DNA from 4 places in the Lysinibacillus sp. JK80 genome. Region 4 is predicted to be linked to each of the others. Evidence: a T-box and tRNA genes for the amino acid it is inferred to sense, from the RefSeq annotation. Region 4 holds a T-box; the other regions hold tRNA genes.
The links. The T-box of region 4 lies ahead of HXV90_RS16050 (valine--tRNA ligase). A T-box ahead of a tRNA ligase gene usually reads a tRNA of that ligase, here a tRNA-Val.

Region 1 (4,311 bases), 310 kb from region 4:
GAAAGTATTGAGCAAGGTCAACCTCATAACCGTATACAAGTAGATGAACATACTACCGCTGAAGCACTTAGTTCACTTGAAAGAATGCTAGCCAGAGGATAAATAGTTAAAACTTTTTAAACAGAAAGGTTGAAGATATAACCTTTCTGTTTTTGTTGACATAACGCCTACTTCTAATAGTGCTAATGGCTTCCATTTGCGCCCCGCTTTGCTATAATTGACACGACTTTATGCTCCATGATACTGTCAATTTGGAGGTGATACTAAATGGCTTTTCAATCGAAAAATATCTTTATCAATTTACCAGTAAAAGATCTAAACAAATCTATCAGTTTTTTTAAGGAATTAGGTTTTGAGTTCAATCAACAATTCAGTGATGAAACAACAGCCTCAATGATTATTAATGAAAATATCTTCGTATTAATAATGGTTGAAGAACGATTTAAAGGATTTAGTAAAAAAGAAGTTACAGATACTACTACTTCTGCAGAAGCAATCTTATGTCTCTCTGCTGAAAACCGAGAACAAGTAGATCAACTAGTGAATAAGGCACTTGCCTCTGGTGGTAAACCTTATAGTGAACCACAAGATCACGGATTTATGTATGGTTGGGGTTTTCAAGATGTAGATGGGCATATCTGGGAAGTAGTTTATATGGATGAAAATGCATTGAATCAAGAGTAAATTTTGTATCTATGAATATCAAAAAACAGTAGATGCAATTGCATCTACTGTTTCTAGTATGACCCGTACGGGATTCGAACCCGTGTTACCGCCGTGAAAGGGCGGTGTCTTAACCACTTGACCAACGGGCCCATGGCGGAGAAGGAGGGATTTGAACCCTCGCGCCGGTTACCCGACCTACACCCTTAGCAGGGGCGCCTCTTCAGCCTCTTGAGTACTTCCCCAAAATAAAAAATGGCTCCGAAGGCAGGACTCGAACCTGCGACAACCTGATTAACAGTCAGGTGCTACTACCAACTGAGCTACTTCGGAATAATGGTGGGCCTAAATGGACTCGAACCATCGACCTCACGCTTATCAGGCGTGCGCTCTAACCAGCTGAGCTATAGGCCCTTGGAGCGGGTGATGGGAATCGAACCCACGACATCAGCTTGGAAGGCTGAGGTTTTACCATTAAACTACACCCGCATAAATGGTGGGTCAGGACGGAATCGAACCGCCGACACTTAGAGCTTCAATCTAATGCTCTACCAACTGAGCTACTGACCCATTTCGTCCATGCTAAGCTTGCTCACTTTTTTGCTTCTCATGACTTTTATTTTAAAAATGGCGGTCCCGACCGGGATCGAACCGGCGATCTCCTGCGTGACAGGCAGGCATGTTAACCGCTACACCACGGGACCTTTTGGTTGCGGGGGCCGGATTTGAACCAACGACCTTCGGGTTATGAGCCCGACGAGCTACCACTGCTCCACCCCGCGATAATTTTATGTTGTTTCGAGTTTTTAAAGCACCATTTATAAAAATTTAAAACTGGAGGAGGTAGAGGGATTCGAACCCCCGCGCGGTGTTACCCGCCTGTCGGTTTTCAAGACCGATCCCTTCAGCCAGACTTGGGTATACCTCCGTTACAATATATAAATGGTGGACCTTGCAGGACTCGAACCTGCGACCGGACGGTTATGAGCCGTCTGCTCTAACCAACTGAGCTAAAGGTCCTTTAAGATGGCGGCAGAGGGGATCGAACCCCCGACCTTACGGGTATGAACCGTACGCTCTAGCCAGCTGAGCTACGCCGCCAGGATCTTTATACTGGTTAATTTACTTATGGTGGAGCCTAGCGGGATCGAACCGCTGACCTCCTGCGTGCAAGGCAGGCGCTCTCCCAGCTGAGCTAAGGCCCCATAATCTTTTTGGAAATGGTCGGGAAGACAGGATTCGAACCTGCGACCCCTTGGTCCCAAACCAAGTGCTCTACCAAGCTGAGCTACTTCCCGTTGTTCTTTTGGCGCGCCCGACAGGAGTCGAACCCATAACCTTCTGATCCGTAGTCAGACGCTCTATCCAATTGAGCTACGGGCGCATTTAAAATGGTGCCGAGGACCGGAATCGAACCGGTACGGTAGTCACCTACCGCAGGATTTTAAGTCCTGTGCGTCTGCCAGTTCCGCCACCCCGGCACATTTGGAGCGGAAGACGAGGTTCGAACTCGCGACCCCCACCTTGGCAAGGTGGTGTTCTACCACTGAACTACTTCCGCATGTGCATAAGCTTTTTTATCTGGCAATGAAAATAATGGTGCGGGTGAAGGGAGTCGAACCCCCACGCCTTGCGGCGCTAGATCCTAAGTCTAGTGCGTCTGCCAATTCCGCCACACCCGCTTATTATTATTTATAAATGGTGAGCCATGAAGGACTCGAACCTTCGACCCTCTGATTAAAAGTCAGATGCTCTACCAACTGAGCTAATGGCTCGAAAAAATGGTGCCGGCTATAGGAATCGAACCCACGACCTACTGATTACAAGTCAGTTGCTCTACCTGCTGAGCTAAACCGGCATATGGTGGAGGATGACGGGCTCGAACCGCCGACCCTCTGCTTGTAAGGCAGATGCTCTCCCAGCTGAGCTAATCCTCCTGGGTATTATGCCTAGCGACGTCCTACTCTCACAGGGGGAAGCCCCCAACTACCATCGGCGCTAAAGAGCTTAACTTCCGTGTTCGGTATGGGAACGGGTGTGACCTCTTTGCCATCATCACTAGACTATGTCGACCTTCCATACACGGCGTACTGCTGTGTCTAGAAGCTCTCTTTTTAGAAAGATTTGCTCTTTCAAAACTGGATAAACGGTGCATTGAATGTTTCAAACTTTTTTGGTTAAGTCCTCGATCGATTAGTATTCGTCAGCTCCATGTGTCACCACACTTCCACCTCGAACCTATCTACCTCATCGTCTTTGAGGGATCTTACTTACTTGCGTAATGGGAAATCTCATCTTGAGGGGGGCTTCATGCTTAGATGCTTTCAGCACTTATCCCGTCCACACATAGCTACCCAGCGATGCCTTTGGCAAGACAACTGGTACACCAGCGGTGTGTCCATCCCGGTCCTCTCGTACTAAGGACAGCTCCTCTCAAATTTCCTACGCCCACGACGGATAGGGACCGAACTGTCTCACGACGTTCTGAACCCAGCTCGCGTACCGCTTTAATGGGCGAACAGCCCAACCCTTGGGACCGACTACAGCCCCAGGATGCGATGAGCCGACATCGAGGTGCCAAACCTCCCCGTCGATGTGGACTCTTGGGGGAGATAAGCCTGTTATCCCCGGGGTAGCTTTTATCCGTTGAGCGATGGCCCTTCCATGCGGAACCACCGGATCACTAAGCCCGTCTTTCGACCCTGCTCGACTTGTAGGTCTCGCAGTCAAGCTCCCTTGTGCCTTTACACTCTACGAATGATTTCCAACCATTCTGAGGGAACCTTTGGGCGCCTCCGTTACCTTTTAGGAGGCGACCGCCCCAGTCAAACTGTCCGCCTGACACTGTCTCCTGCCCCGCTAAGGGGCATGGGTTAGAATTTCAATACAACCAGGGTAGTATCCCACCGACGCCTCCTTCGAAGCTGGCGCTCCGAGATCTCTGGCTCCTACCTATCCTGTACAAGTTGTACCAAAATTCAATATCAGGCTACAGTAAAGCTCCACGGGGTCTTTCCGTCCTGTCGCGGGTAACCTGCATCTTCACAGGTACTATAATTTCACCGAGTCTCTCGTTGAGACAGTGCCCAGATCGTTACGCCTTTCGTGCGGGTCGGAACTTACCCGACAAGGAATTTCGCTACCTTAGGACCGTTATAGTTACGGCCGCCGTTTACTGGGGCTTCAATTCGCAGCTTCGCTTGTGCTAACCACTCCTCTTAACCTTCCAGCACCGGGCAGGCGTCAGCCCCTATACGTCACCTTACGGTTTTGCAGAGACCTGTGTTTTTGCTAAACAGTCGCCTGGGCCTATTCACTGCGGCTCTCATGCGCTTGCACGCTCAAGAGCACCCCTTCTCCCGAAGTTACGGGGTCATTTTGCCGAGTTCCTTAACGAGAGTTCTCTCGCACACCTTAGGATTCTCTCCTCGACTACCTGTGTCGGTTTGCGGTACGGGCACCTCTCACCTCGATAGAGGCTTTTCTTGGCAGTGTGAAATCAGGAACTTCGTCCATACGGACTCGCCATCACAGCTCAACGTTACAGTGTGCGGATTTGCCTACACACACGCCTTACTGCTTGGACGCGCACAACCAACGGCGCGCTTACCCTATCCTACTGCGTCCCCCCATTTCTCAAACGGTGAG
Region 2 (4,311 bases), 300 kb from region 4:
AAAGGAGTCTATACTACATGACTGAATCTTTATTAACCAAATCTCTAACATTAAGTTATGGTGATTTCAATATTATCGAAGATCTCAATTTATCTATTCCTTTGAATGAAATTACTGTATTAATCGGAGCGAATGGCTGTGGTAAATCCACACTCTTACGCTCCATTGCTCGATTATTAAAACCTAAAAAAGGCTCCGTTTTATTAGACGGTGAGGATATTTTTAAATTATCAACAAAACAAGTGGCTAAAAACCTCTCTATTCTTCCTCAATCTCCTGTTGCACCAGAAGGCTTAACTGTCCTACAACTTGTGAAACAAGGTCGCTATCCTTACCAAAGTTGGCGACAACAGTGGACTGAAAAAGATGAAGAAATCGTTTTAAACGCTTTAAAAGCTACAGGTACCGAGCATTTACAAGATAGACCAGTAGATGAGCTATCAGGGGGACAACGTCAACGTGCTTGGATAGCTATGACGCTTGCTCAAGATACAGATATCATTCTTTTAGACGAGCCTACGACATACTTAGATTTAACTCATCAAATAGACGTTTTAGATTTACTATTCGAATTGAACCAACAGCAAAAGAGAACTATTGTTATGGTACTACATGATATTAATCTTGCTTGTCGCTATGCCGATCATATTATTACAGTGCGTGACCGTGGTGTCTATCGTCAAGGGAAACCAGAAGAAATTATGACCACTGATTTAGTTAATCATGTGTTTGACCTTGATTGCCAAATGACGACAGATCCAATCTTTGGTACACCTCTTTGCATCCCATATGGAAAAGGACGAAAAATTTAATCACTAATTTAAAAAACAACAAGCCTACACAGTTTAATCATTCTGTGTAGGCTTTCATTTATTATAGCTATGTTATAAATCTAAATATCAAGTAAATTAAAAAGTGCAGTAGATGTAAATTCATCTACTGCACTTAGTATGACCCGTACGGGATTCGAACCCGTGTTACCGCCGTGAAAGGGCGGTGTCTTAACCACTTGACCAACGGGCCCATGGCGGAGAAGGAGGGATTTGAACCCTCGCGCCGGTTACCCGACCTACACCCTTAGCAGGGGCGCCTCTTCAGCCTCTTGAGTACTTCCCCAAAATAAAAATGGCTCCGAAGGCAGGACTCGAACCTGCGACAACCTGATTAACAGTCAGGTGCTACTACCAACTGAGCTACTTCGGAATAATGGTGGGCCTAAATGGACTCGAACCATCGACCTCACGCTTATCAGGCGTGCGCTCTAACCAGCTGAGCTATAGGCCCTTGGAGCGGGTGATGGGAATCGAACCCACGACATCAGCTTGGAAGGCTGAGGTTTTACCATTAAACTACACCCGCATAAATGGTGGGTCAGGACGGAATCGAACCGCCGACACTTAGAGCTTCAATCTAATGCTCTACCAACTGAGCTACTGACCCATTTCGTCCATGCTAAGCTTGCTCACTTTTTTGCTTCTCATGACTTTTATTTTAAAAATGGCGGTCCCGACCGGGATCGAACCGGCGATCTCCTGCGTGACAGGCAGGCATGTTAACCGCTACACCACGGGACCTTTTGGTTGCGGGGGCCGGATTTGAACCAACGACCTTCGGGTTATGAGCCCGACGAGCTACCACTGCTCCACCCCGCGATAATTTTATGTTGTTTCGAGTTTTTAAAGCACCATTTATAAAAATTTAAAACTGGAGGAGGTAGAGGGATTCGAACCCCCGCGCGGTGTTACCCGCCTGTCGGTTTTCAAGACCGATCCCTTCAGCCAGACTTGGGTATACCTCCGTTACAATATATAAATGGTGGACCTTGCAGGACTCGAACCTGCGACCGGACGGTTATGAGCCGTCTGCTCTAACCAACTGAGCTAAAGGTCCTTTAAGATGGCGGCAGAGGGGATCGAACCCCCGACCTTACGGGTATGAACCGTACGCTCTAGCCAGCTGAGCTACGCCGCCAGGATCTTTATACTGGTTAATTTACTTATGGTGGAGCCTAGCGGGATCGAACCGCTGACCTCCTGCGTGCAAGGCAGGCGCTCTCCCAGCTGAGCTAAGGCCCCATAATCTTTTTGGAAATGGTCGGGAAGACAGGATTCGAACCTGCGACCCCTTGGTCCCAAACCAAGTGCTCTACCAAGCTGAGCTACTTCCCGTTGTTCTTTTGGCGCGCCCGACAGGAGTCGAACCCATAACCTTCTGATCCGTAGTCAGACGCTCTATCCAATTGAGCTACGGGCGCATTTAAAATGGTGCCGAGGACCGGAATCGAACCGGTACGGTAGTCACCTACCGCAGGATTTTAAGTCCTGTGCGTCTGCCAGTTCCGCCACCCCGGCACATTTGGAGCGGAAGACGAGGTTCGAACTCGCGACCCCCACCTTGGCAAGGTGGTGTTCTACCACTGAACTACTTCCGCATGTGCATAAGCTTTTTTATCTGGCAATGAAAATAATGGTGCGGGTGAAGGGAGTCGAACCCCCACGCCTTGCGGCGCTAGATCCTAAGTCTAGTGCGTCTGCCAATTCCGCCACACCCGCTTATTATTATTTATAAATGGTGAGCCATGAAGGACTCGAACCTTCGACCCTCTGATTAAAAGTCAGATGCTCTACCAACTGAGCTAATGGCTCGAAAAAATGGTGCCGGCTATAGGAATCGAACCCACGACCTACTGATTACAAGTCAGTTGCTCTACCTGCTGAGCTAAACCGGCATATGGTGGAGGATGACGGGCTCGAACCGCCGACCCTCTGCTTGTAAGGCAGATGCTCTCCCAGCTGAGCTAATCCTCCTGGGTATTATGCCTAGCGACGTCCTACTCTCACAGGGGGAAGCCCCCAACTACCATCGGCGCTAAAGAGCTTAACTTCCGTGTTCGGTATGGGAACGGGTGTGACCTCTTTGCCATCATCACTAGACTTGGTTATGTATCATGTTTTGAAGTTGTTTACCTGTCCTTCAAGACAAGAATTATTGTATAACGTTTTCTAACATTGTGCAATACTTTTTTATAAAAAAAAGAAATTATTACTTTTTAAAGATATTTTTGTTAAGTAAGAGAAAATATTGCCCTGCAAAATATTATAGCAATTGTTGGTTCAAAAGAAAACAATTATTTTATTTGCCGATATTATTAACTTATAATCTATTTCACTACAAGTGAAGAATATAGATAATCCTTCACTCGTCTTTTCGTTAAATATTTGAAAGCTCTATTTTTAATTTTACAATATCCTCAAGTTTAGTGGAAGGACCAAAAGATATTCTAAAAAATTGGCGTGCCGCTTCCAAAGAGAACCCCATTGATAGAATAGCCTTTGTTCCCGATTCACTATGAATATCACATGCACTACCTGTAGAGATACAGATTCCCGCCTCATTTAACTTTAAAAGAACATATTGTCCCTCTACTTTTTCCATCATTACCCCACAAATATTAGGTAGTTGCTGTTTACACTCAACGAGCTGACATTTTTCAGGTAAATTATTTTCAAAATAATTTCTTAGCGTTTCATAATGTTGCAATTCATATTGATAGTTTTCAATTGCCGCGGCAAAGGCCACGATTGCAGGAGTATCTAATGTCCCCCCTCTAAGACCCCTCTCATGTGTCAAACCTGGTGTTAATGCAGGTACTCTGATTGCAGGGTTCAGATATATAGCACCACAGCCCTTTGGTCCGCCTATTTTATGAGCCGAGATGGTAATCGCATCTGCCCCTTTTGGTATAGCTAGTTTGCCAAATGATTGTACACAATCAACATGACAGAATATATTTGATTTTCTTGCCATCTTTACGATTTTCTCTACAGGCTGGATTGAACCAATTTCAGAATTGACATGTTGAATGGTAATCAAAGCAGTCTCTTCCCGGATTGCTTGTTGCAATTGCCCCAGATCAACACAACCATCCTTCTGCAAAGGTAATTTTGTTACAGTAAAGCCCTTTTTCTCAAGTGTATTCAAAGCCGCATGCACTGACGTATGCTCAGCTTGAGATGAAATAATGTGTTTTCCTTTTTTTGAGGCTAGCGCTAACGACAAGATGGCTATGAGATTTCCTTCTGTTCCACTACCCGTAAAAATTACGCCATCACTAGTTACACCTAGGGCTTGGGCTACAACCTCCCTTGATTGCTGGACAAAATAAAAAGCTTGTCCCCCTAAATCATGCAAACTCGCACTATTTCCATAATACCGTTGTGCCACCTCTACATATGCCTCAAGAGATTCCCTCATCATAGGTGATGTTGCAGCATAATCCATATAAATCATCGTCTTCTTCCTCTCTTGTTC
Region 3 (4,311 bases), 700 kb from region 4:
ATAGCTCACTGGTCGAGTGACGCTGCGCCGAAAATGTATCGGGGCTAAACGATTCACCGAAGCTGTGGATTGACATCTACGATGTCAGTGGTAGGAGAGCGTTCTAAGTGCGTTGAAGTCAGATCGGAAGGACTGGTGGAGCGCTTAGAAGTGAGAATGCCGGTATGAGTAGCGAAAGACGGGTGAGAATCCCGTCCACCGTATGACTAAGGTTTCCTGAGGAAGGCTCGTCCGCTCAGGGTTAGTCGGGACCTAAGCCGAGGCCGATAGGCGTAGGCGATGGACAACAGGTTGATATTCCTGTACCACCTCCTCACCGTTTGAGAAATGGGGGGACGCAGTAGGATAGGGTAAGCGCGCCGTTGGTTGTGCGCGTCCAAGCAGTAAGGCGTGTGTGTAGGCAAATCCGCACACTATAACGTTGAGCTGTGATGGCGAGTCCGTATGGACGAAGTTCCTGATTTCACACTGCCAAGAAAAGCCTCTATCGAGGTGAGAGGTGCCCGTACCGCAAACCGACACAGGTAGTCGAGGAGAGAATCCTAAGGTGTGCGAGAGAACTCTCGTTAAGGAACTCGGCAAAATGACCCCGTAACTTCGGGAGAAGGGGTGCTCTTGAGCGTGCAAGCGCATGAGAGCCGCAGTGAATAGGCCCAGGCGACTGTTTAGCAAAAACACAGGTCTCTGCAAAACCGTAAGGTGACGTATAGGGGCTGACGCCTGCCCGGTGCTGGAAGGTTAAGAGGAGTGGTTAGCGCAAGCGAAGCTGCGAATTGAAGCCCCAGTAAACGGCGGCCGTAACTATAACGGTCCTAAGGTAGCGAAATTCCTTGTCGGGTAAGTTCCGACCCGCACGAAAGGCGTAACGATCTGGGCACTGTCTCAACGAGAGACTCGGTGAAATTATAGTACCTGTGAAGATGCAGGTTACCCGCGACAGGACGGAAAGACCCCGTGGAGCTTTACTGTAGCCTGATATTGAATTTTGGTACAACTTGTACAGGATAGGTAGGAGCCAGAGATCTCGGAGCGCCAGCTTCGAAGGAGGCGTCGGTGGGATACTACCCTGGTTGTATTGAAATTCTAACCCATGCCCCTTAGCGGGGCAGGAGACAGTGTCAGGCGGACAGTTTGACTGGGGCGGTCGCCTCCTAAAAGGTAACGGAGGCGCCCAAAGGTTCCCTCAGAATGGTTGGAAATCATTCGTAGAGTGTAAAGGCACAAGGGAGCTTGACTGCGAGACCTACAAGTCGAGCAGGGTCGAAAGACGGGCTTAGTGATCCGGTGGTTCCGCATGGAAGGGCCATCGCTCAACGGATAAAAGCTACCCCGGGGATAACAGGCTTATCTCCCCCAAGAGTCCACATCGACGGGGAGGTTTGGCACCTCGATGTCGGCTCATCGCATCCTGGGGCTGTAGTCGGTCCCAAGGGTTGGGCTGTTCGCCCATTAAAGCGGTACGCGAGCTGGGTTCAGAACGTCGTGAGACAGTTCGGTCCCTATCCGTCGTGGGCGTAGGAAATTTGAGAGGAGCTGTCCTTAGTACGAGAGGACCGGGATGGACACACCGCTGGTGTACCAGTTGTCTTGCCAAAGGCATCGCTGGGTAGCTATGTGTGGACGGGATAAGTGCTGAAAGCATCTAAGCATGAAGCCCCCCTCAAGATGAGATTTCCCATTACGCAAGTAAGTAAGATCCCTCAAAGACGATGAGGTAGATAGGTTCGAGGTGGAAGTGTGGTGACACATGGAGCTGACGAATACTAATCGATCGAGGACTTAACCAAAAAAGTTTGAAACATTCAATGCACCGTTTATCCAGTTTTGAAAGAATAAAATATTAGAATATACTTGTAATTTTTATAAGATATGTTATAATAAGTATTGTCTTTCAAATAGTCTAGTGATGATGGCAAAGAGGTCACACCCGTTCCCATACCGAACACGGAAGTTAAGCTCTTTAGCGCCGATGGTAGTTGGGGGCTTCCCCCTGTGAGAGTAGGACGTCGCTAGGCTATATACTAAAATTATTCCGAAGTAGCTCAGTTGGTAGTAGCACCTGACTGTTAATCAGGTTGTCGCAGGTTCGAGTCCTGCCTTCGGAGCCATTCTTGGAGAGTTGTCCGAGTGGCCGAAGGAGCACGATTGGAAATCGTGTAGGCGGTTAACACTGTCTCAAGGGTTCAAATCCCTTACTCTCCGCCAGCACTTTGATGTGTTCCAAACGATGGCCCCTTGGTCAAGTGGTTAAGACACCGCCCTTTCACGGCGGTAACACGGGTTCGAATCCCGTAGGGGTCACCAATTCAATACCCAGATGGAGGATTAGCTCAGCTGGGAGAGCATCTGCCTTACAAGCAGAGGGTCGGCGGTTCGAGCCCGTCATCCTCCACCATTATTTTTACAACATTATAGTATTATCGCGGGGTGGAGCAGTGGTAGCTCGTCGGGCTCATAACCCGAAGGTCGTTGGTTCAAATCCAGCCCCCGCAACCAAATGGTCCCGTGGTGTAGCGGTTAACATGCCTGCCTGTCACGCAGGAGATCGCCGGTTCGATCCCGGTCGGGACCGCCATTTACTTTAAAATATGGGTCAGTAGCTCAGTTGGTAGAGCATTAGATTGAAGCTCTAAGTGTCGGCGGTTCGATTCCGTCCTGACCCATCTTGTTTTTTTGCCGGTTTAGCTCAGCAGGTAGAGCAACTGACTTGTAATCAGTAGGTCGTGGGTTCGATTCCTATAGCCGGCACCAGATTTTCCCGGAGGGGTAGCGAAGTGGCTAAACGCGGCGGACTGTAAATCCGCTCCTTAGGGTTCGGCGGTTCGAATCCGTCCCCCTCCACCAGTTTTATTATTTTAGGGGCATAGTTCAACGGTAGAATAGAGGTCTCCAAAACCTTTGGTGTGGGTTCGATTCCTACTGCCCCTGCCAATTAATTTTATGGCGATTGTGGCGAAGTGGTTAACGCACCGGATTGTGGTTCCGGCATTCGTGGGTTCGATTCCCATCAGTCGCCCCATCACATATAAAATTAATAAACATCATAATACAATGGCGATTGTGGCGAAGTGGTTAACGCACCGGATTGTGGTTCCGGCATTCGTGGGTTCGATTCCCATCAGTCGCCCCATTGTTGGGGTATAGCCAAGCGGTAAGGCAACGGATTTTGATTCCGTCATGCCTAGGTTCGAATCCTAGTACCCCAGCCATTTTTGCGGAAGTAGTTCAGTGGTAGAACACCACCTTGCCAAGGTGGGGGTCGCGAGTTCGAACCTCGTCTTCCGCTCCATGTATGACGGCGGCATAGCCAAGTGGTAAGGCACGGGTCTGCAACACCCTTATCACCGGTTCAAATCCGGTTGCCGCCTCCATATTTTAACTGTTAATCGGTTTATCCGATTTTTTTTATCTCCATTATGCCGGTGTGGCGGAATTGGCAGACGCGCACGACTCAAAATCGTGTTCCTTTGGAGTGTCGGTTCGACCCCGACCACCGGTATCAATTACAACGAAGAATCCTTGATATATCAGGGGTTCTTTTTTTGTTGTAAAAAATTATAGAAAGTATATAAACATAGATAAAGGAGCGGAGGACTGAATGGGTCATATTTTGCCTTTACAGCAGCTATATTTTGCGCTGTATTAGCAAACTTAAGTTATTTAATATAATCTAGGTTCATTATGGTAACGTTAACTGATAAATTAATGTGTACTTCCCTCTTAAAAGCAAAAAATGACAAGACAGAGTTTAGTTTCTTCCTTCACTTAGAAACAAGTGGCATTAAGAAATGTTTTGTATCAATGAAACATGAAAACATCAATCACAACGTATGGGTCATGCATGAAGTTGAACTAAAATTTTTGTTCTATTAATTGAAAATTTATATATATTAATTTTACTATTTATTATAAAATATTTTTACCACATTTGTATGATAGGTAGACTAATTTCTCTAAAATGGAAAGTAAAAAAGGATATATCTAAAATATTTGGTAATAACTACCCAAAAACCATTGTGGAATTATAATAAGAAAGGGAGATATTCCAATTTAAAAAAACATACAAAAAGATATATCGCAAATTACTATTTATTAGTAAATAAGTCACCATCAATAATGAGGGAAAGAATGTGAGATTATGAAAAAAAAGAATAAAAATTTTAACAAGATAATAGCATCTACAGTTACAGCATCTGTTGTGGTAGGTAGTTTAGTGACAGTGATACCAAATGCTAACGCAGCTGCAACTAAATTCAAAGATGTACAGTCAAATGCATACTTTTATGAAGCAGTAAATAGTTTACATGCACG
Region 4 (4,311 bases):
TAGCGTAAATCTTGACCAGGTGATGAACCAGTAGCTAAGAAGTAGCGTAATGAATCTGCACCGTATTGTTCAATGACATCCATTGGATCAACACCATTGCCAAGTGATTTACTCATTTTACGCCCTTCACCATCACGTACTAAACCATGAATTAGCACATCTTTAAATGGACGTTGATCTGTAAACTCAAGGCCTTGGAAAATCATTCGAGAAACCCAGAAGAAAATAATATCATAGCCTGTTACTAATGTATTTGTTGGATAGTAACGTTTATATTCTTCATTTGCTTCATCTGGCCAACCCATAGTAGAAAACGGCCATAGTGCTGAAGAGAACCATGTATCTAGTACATCTTCATCTTGCGTCCAGTTTTCTGCATCTGCTGGGGCTTCTTTACCTACGTATATTTCGCCTGTTTCATTATGGTACCAGGCTGGGATTTGATGGCCCCACCATAATTGACGAGAAATACACCAATCGCGTATATTCTCCATCCAGCGGGAATATGTGTTTTCAAAACGAGCAGGAACAAAGTTTACTTTCCCTTCTTCGTCCTTTTGCAGCTCTAGGGAAGCATCAGCAAGTGGTTGCATTTTAACGAACCATTGTGCTGAAAGATATGGCTCAACAACAGCACCAGAACGTTCAGAGTGTCCTACTGAATGCATATGCTCTTCAATGCGAATTAACACACCTGCTTCTTGTAAATCAGCAACAATTTGCTTGCGGCATTCGAAGCGATCCATTCCTTTATATTTGCCAGCAAGATCATTCATTGTGCCGTCTTCATTCATTACTAGAATGCGCTCTAGATTATGACGATTACCAACTTCAAAGTCGTTCGGATCATGGGCTGGTGTCATTTTTACAACCCCAGTACCAAATTCCATATCAACGTACTCATCAGCAACAATTGGAATTTCGCGACCTACAATCGGTAAAATAACGTTTTTACCAATTAAGTGCTGATAACGCTCATCGTTCGGGTGAACAGCTACCCCAGAGTCACCAAGCATTGTTTCGGGACGTGTTGTAGCAACTTCTACATAGCCAGAGCCATCAGCTAATGGATATTTCATATGATAGAAGGCACCTTGCACATCCTGATAAATTACCTCGATATCAGATAATGCTGTTTTTGCTGCTGGGTCCCAGTTGATAATACGTTCACCACGATAAATTAAACCTTTTTCATATAACTGAACAAAAACTGTTTTTACGGCATCTGAAAGACCTTTGTCTAATGTGAAACGTTCACGTGTATAATCTAATCCAAGACCAAGCTTTGCCCATTGATCACGAATATGTCCAGCATACTCTTCTTTCCATTCCCATGTTTTTTCGAGGAATTTTTCACGTCCTAAATCATAACGTGTAATATTATCCTCACGCAGCTTGGCTTCTACTTTTGCCTGTGTTGCTATACCAGCATGGTCCATACCTGGCAACCATAGGGCATCATAGCCTTGCATGCGTTTCATACGAATGAGAATATCTTGTAATGTTGTATCCCAAGCATGACCAAGGTGTAATTTACCTGTTACGTTCGGTGGTGGAATAACGATTGAATAGGGCTTTTTCCCACTTTCAGGCTGTGCCTCGAAGAACTTCCCTTGTAACCACCATTCATAGCGACCAGCTTCAATGGACTGTGGGTCATATTTAGTTGGCATTGAAATGTTTTCTGTCATATTGACTCCTCCTATTGTTTGAAAACTGTTGGTAAAGAAATACTATTTATTTTTTACCCAATAAAAAAACTCCTCTCGTCTAAAAGGACGAAGGAGTTTTAGTTCGCGGTACCACCTTTAATTCCAGCAGGGTTAAGATAAATATTAAATAACATATTTTCTCAGCCTATTCTACTGGCTCTCAATTCGGTAACGGTGTTTAACCGGCTTTAACTACTATTAGTTCACTAAAGCTGCTCAAGGGCTACCTTCAATTTCGTACAAATAGAAACTTCTCAGCTACCGTTTCCTCTCTGAAAATGTAGTCAAAATTTACTCTTCCCTATCATAGCATCTGTATTTGATTTTCCTTATTGTACCGCAGGATCGTGTCATTTTTCAAGTGATTTAGTCATCTTTTAGTAAGAGGAAAGTAAATAGAAAAGGAAGTGACAATTCAAATGCGACGACGCAAGTATAACCCTTGGCTTTTACCACCTTGGCTACGACAAGTTCGTTTTTATTGCAGAACCATCATCGTGCCGATTTGTGCTTTTCAGTTTATCCGTGTCATTATTGTGCCAACATCAGGTGATTTAGTCTTCTTATTACTCCTGCTACTTCTCTGCTATTTACTTTTGAAAGACATCATTTGAAACACGAACTTTAAGCGGTGTATATTCTTCTGTTAGATCCCAAATCATAGAAGGCACTTCATGCCAAGTACTGGATTCGCGTACAACAATATGGCTTGAGGATTCTCTTAATACAGCTTTTTGGTCAACTGTTGTAGAATTCTCTTGGCGTGAAGCTGCTGCTACTGCGGCAGGTTGTTTCACTTGAACACTTTCTTCAATTGCAGCCAATGTCTCCTCTTGTTCGAAAGCATGTGTTGATAGGTGCGGATTGTCTAACACATCTTTTTCAACAACAGGTTCATACTCATTGAAAGCGCTTGTGACTGTCCACTCAAGCTGACACATCTGATTTGTTAGACTAGGGCGAATATCCTTGACCATTAAATCTTTGACATCTGATTCTTTTGGTAAATCCACATGTAAAGGAACGGCATACTCAAAATAACCAGTATCTCCTTGAATATCAAGGGCATCAATTGTAATTAAATCTTCATTTTCCGTAAATGCTTGCATATCTTGAAAATCAAAGCGAACGTGTGCGGTGATATGATAGATGCCCATAAGTCGCAAAGAATCCTCTAACTGCATTGCCTGCCACTGTGGCTTAATTTGAACAGCTGCTATTTCAGTTGGGCAGCCATATCCAGGAAAACAAAATGTTTCGCGCATATTCCAAGTTTTGTGTTCGATAATAATCCCTCCCTTTGCATCATATGACGATTTGAAGGATAGTATGCTAGGATGTTGCCATTTGAACAGAGTTAAAAATAGATACTACTAAAAAAATGGCATGCTAGAAGTAATAGTCTAGCATGCCATTCCCATGGATGTTCGTATCATTAAACATTTACTAATTTAATTTTATTAGCTACACGATCTGTTAGCATTTGTGTTGCCTTTGGTACGATCGGTTTAAAAATCGGATTGAGAACAGGGCCAGCTAACCCGCCTGCAATGACTTCTAAGAATCCTGTCATTTTAGTATTTTCAGCGTCGATACTTTCTGCGAGGAAATAGCCATTTCCTGTGAAGTTATCAGAAAGCCCCTTTAATTCAAATGTAACTTTTGATGGTGCTATCCATTCTAAGATTGTAATTTCTACTTCAACTGTTTTTTTCAAAACGCCAACATTGCCTTTAAAAGTCCAAGTGGAGTGTTTCTCATCAATCATTTCATGTGCATTATAACCAGGGACAAGCTTTGCCCATTTTTCCATATCACTAACGAAATCCCATACATGTTCAATCCCTACGGGTACTTCGACCGTGTGTGTGCCTGTTGCCATATCAATTCACTACCTTCTTTTATGAATAGCTATATTATAAACGATATCGCCCACAATTTGGCTATGCTGAAAGATGTAATTTTGACAAAAGCAGGTCCTTCATCCAGTATAGTTGAGCGTACTTACTAGTAAATATATGCTATTGTTCCTTTTTACTCATGTATTCCTCAAGCACTATAATGCCTTCTGCTTAATCCATTAAAAAAGGTAATGTCAATGGGATATAAAGCATTTTTACAAAGCGAGGGTTTATTCCGTTCCGCTAGCATCCTTTCCAAGGGGGCGTTCGTGAGTGACAACACCTCTACATAAAATGAGTAGTGAACACTTTTACTTTATTTGAAAACCTTGCTATTAAGAATCATTTTTATGGGGTGAAGTGGAAGGCGCTTGAATCCCGTGGGATAGCTAAAGAGGTGAGCCACAGGAAAGCAAGTAGCCTACAACGGAAACCATTTTCACCTTTCAACAGCAGAAGAGCATGCTAGAAATAATTCTAGCATGCTCTATCAAATTTTATTGCGCTAATTGCGCAAATACTTTATGGAATGCTGCCACTGTTGTCGCAATGTGCTCTTCCGTGTGAGCTGTTGAGATGAATAGTCCCTCAAATTGAGAAGGAGGTAAGAAAATACCTTCCTCTGCCATTAGACGGAAATATTCAGCGAATAATTGTAAATCTGATGTTTTAGCAGAAGCAAAATCAATGACATCTTC

Region 1: it encodes a tRNA-Val, which carries the amino acid that the T-box ahead of HXV90_RS16050 (valine--tRNA ligase) is inferred to sense. The anticodon was not compared.
Region 2: it encodes a tRNA-Val, which carries the amino acid that the T-box ahead of HXV90_RS16050 (valine--tRNA ligase) is inferred to sense. The anticodon was not compared.
Region 3: it encodes a tRNA-Val, which carries the amino acid that the T-box ahead of HXV90_RS16050 (valine--tRNA ligase) is inferred to sense. The anticodon was not compared.

What each region holds. Positions count from the first base shown of each region.
Region 1 is NZ_CP058997.1:3,501,854-3,506,164, forward strand. Features, by position in the region: gene nadA (quinolinate synthase NadA) at 1-102, shown strand, start outside; gene HXV90_RS17590 (VOC family protein) at 268-684, shown strand; tRNA gene HXV90_RS17595 (tRNA-Glu) at 744-815, opposite strand; tRNA gene HXV90_RS17600 (tRNA-Ser) at 818-908, opposite strand; tRNA gene HXV90_RS17605 (tRNA-Asn) at 920-996, opposite strand; tRNA gene HXV90_RS17610 (tRNA-Ile) at 1,001-1,077, opposite strand; tRNA gene HXV90_RS17615 (tRNA-Gly) at 1,079-1,152, opposite strand; tRNA gene HXV90_RS17620 (tRNA-Phe) at 1,158-1,233, opposite strand; tRNA gene HXV90_RS17625 (tRNA-Asp) at 1,292-1,367, opposite strand; tRNA gene HXV90_RS17630 (tRNA-Met) at 1,371-1,445, opposite strand; tRNA gene HXV90_RS17635 (tRNA-Ser) at 1,499-1,591, opposite strand; tRNA gene HXV90_RS17640 (tRNA-Ile) at 1,607-1,683, opposite strand; tRNA gene HXV90_RS17645 (tRNA-Met) at 1,691-1,764, opposite strand; tRNA gene HXV90_RS17650 (tRNA-Ala) at 1,793-1,868, opposite strand; tRNA gene HXV90_RS17655 (tRNA-Pro) at 1,885-1,961, opposite strand; tRNA gene HXV90_RS17660 (tRNA-Arg) at 1,971-2,047, opposite strand; tRNA gene HXV90_RS17665 (tRNA-Leu) at 2,056-2,144, opposite strand; tRNA gene HXV90_RS17670 (tRNA-Gly) at 2,150-2,224, opposite strand; tRNA gene HXV90_RS17675 (tRNA-Leu) at 2,261-2,345, opposite strand; tRNA gene HXV90_RS17680 (tRNA-Lys) at 2,363-2,438, opposite strand; tRNA gene HXV90_RS17685 (tRNA-Thr) at 2,446-2,521, opposite strand; tRNA gene HXV90_RS17690 (tRNA-Val) at 2,525-2,600, opposite strand; rRNA gene rrf (5S ribosomal RNA) at 2,611-2,726, opposite strand; rRNA gene HXV90_RS17700 (23S ribosomal RNA) at 2,837-4,311, opposite strand, start outside.
Region 2 is NZ_CP058997.1:3,494,081-3,498,391, forward strand. Features, by position in the region: gene HXV90_RS17455 (FecCD family ABC transporter permease) at 1-2, shown strand, start outside; gene HXV90_RS17460 (ABC transporter ATP-binding protein) at 18-812, shown strand; tRNA gene HXV90_RS17465 (tRNA-Glu) at 952-1,023, opposite strand; tRNA gene HXV90_RS17470 (tRNA-Ser) at 1,026-1,116, opposite strand; tRNA gene HXV90_RS17475 (tRNA-Asn) at 1,127-1,203, opposite strand; tRNA gene HXV90_RS17480 (tRNA-Ile) at 1,208-1,284, opposite strand; tRNA gene HXV90_RS17485 (tRNA-Gly) at 1,286-1,359, opposite strand; tRNA gene HXV90_RS17490 (tRNA-Phe) at 1,365-1,440, opposite strand; tRNA gene HXV90_RS17495 (tRNA-Asp) at 1,499-1,574, opposite strand; tRNA gene HXV90_RS17500 (tRNA-Met) at 1,578-1,652, opposite strand; tRNA gene HXV90_RS17505 (tRNA-Ser) at 1,706-1,798, opposite strand; tRNA gene HXV90_RS17510 (tRNA-Ile) at 1,814-1,890, opposite strand; tRNA gene HXV90_RS17515 (tRNA-Met) at 1,898-1,971, opposite strand; tRNA gene HXV90_RS17520 (tRNA-Ala) at 2,000-2,075, opposite strand; tRNA gene HXV90_RS17525 (tRNA-Pro) at 2,092-2,168, opposite strand; tRNA gene HXV90_RS17530 (tRNA-Arg) at 2,178-2,254, opposite strand; tRNA gene HXV90_RS17535 (tRNA-Leu) at 2,263-2,351, opposite strand; tRNA gene HXV90_RS17540 (tRNA-Gly) at 2,357-2,431, opposite strand; tRNA gene HXV90_RS17545 (tRNA-Leu) at 2,468-2,552, opposite strand; tRNA gene HXV90_RS17550 (tRNA-Lys) at 2,570-2,645, opposite strand; tRNA gene HXV90_RS17555 (tRNA-Thr) at 2,653-2,728, opposite strand; tRNA gene HXV90_RS17560 (tRNA-Val) at 2,732-2,807, opposite strand; rRNA gene rrf (5S ribosomal RNA) at 2,818-2,933, opposite strand; gene HXV90_RS17570 (cysteine desulfurase family protein) at 3,211-4,281, opposite strand.
Region 3 is NZ_CP058997.1:3,892,582-3,896,892, reverse strand. Features, by position in the region: rRNA gene HXV90_RS19610 (23S ribosomal RNA) at 1-1,787, shown strand, start outside; rRNA gene rrf (5S ribosomal RNA) at 1,900-2,015, shown strand; tRNA gene HXV90_RS19600 (tRNA-Asn) at 2,032-2,108, shown strand; tRNA gene HXV90_RS19595 (tRNA-Ser) at 2,114-2,205, shown strand; tRNA gene HXV90_RS19590 (tRNA-Glu) at 2,230-2,304, shown strand; tRNA gene HXV90_RS19585 (tRNA-Val) at 2,320-2,395, shown strand; tRNA gene HXV90_RS19580 (tRNA-Met) at 2,422-2,496, shown strand; tRNA gene HXV90_RS19575 (tRNA-Asp) at 2,500-2,575, shown strand; tRNA gene HXV90_RS19570 (tRNA-Phe) at 2,591-2,663, shown strand; tRNA gene HXV90_RS19565 (tRNA-Thr) at 2,676-2,751, shown strand; tRNA gene HXV90_RS19560 (tRNA-Tyr) at 2,761-2,844, shown strand; tRNA gene HXV90_RS19555 (tRNA-Trp) at 2,858-2,931, shown strand; tRNA gene HXV90_RS19550 (tRNA-His) at 2,944-3,019, shown strand; tRNA gene HXV90_RS19545 (tRNA-His) at 3,055-3,130, shown strand; tRNA gene HXV90_RS19540 (tRNA-Gln) at 3,135-3,209, shown strand; tRNA gene HXV90_RS19535 (tRNA-Gly) at 3,215-3,289, shown strand; tRNA gene HXV90_RS19530 (tRNA-Cys) at 3,298-3,371, shown strand; tRNA gene HXV90_RS19525 (tRNA-Leu) at 3,419-3,499, shown strand; gene HXV90_RS19520 (S-layer homology domain-containing protein) at 4,139-4,311, shown strand, end outside.
Region 4 is NZ_CP058997.1:3,190,388-3,194,698, forward strand. Features, by position in the region: gene HXV90_RS16050 (valine--tRNA ligase) at 1-1,691, opposite strand, end outside; T-box leader at 1,772-2,029, opposite strand; gene HXV90_RS16055 (hypothetical protein) at 2,132-2,326, shown strand; gene HXV90_RS16060 (valyl-tRNA synthetase) at 2,303-2,977, opposite strand; gene HXV90_RS16065 (SRPBCC family protein) at 3,148-3,594, opposite strand; gene hemL (glutamate-1-semialdehyde 2,1-aminomutase) at 4,111-4,311, opposite strand, start outside.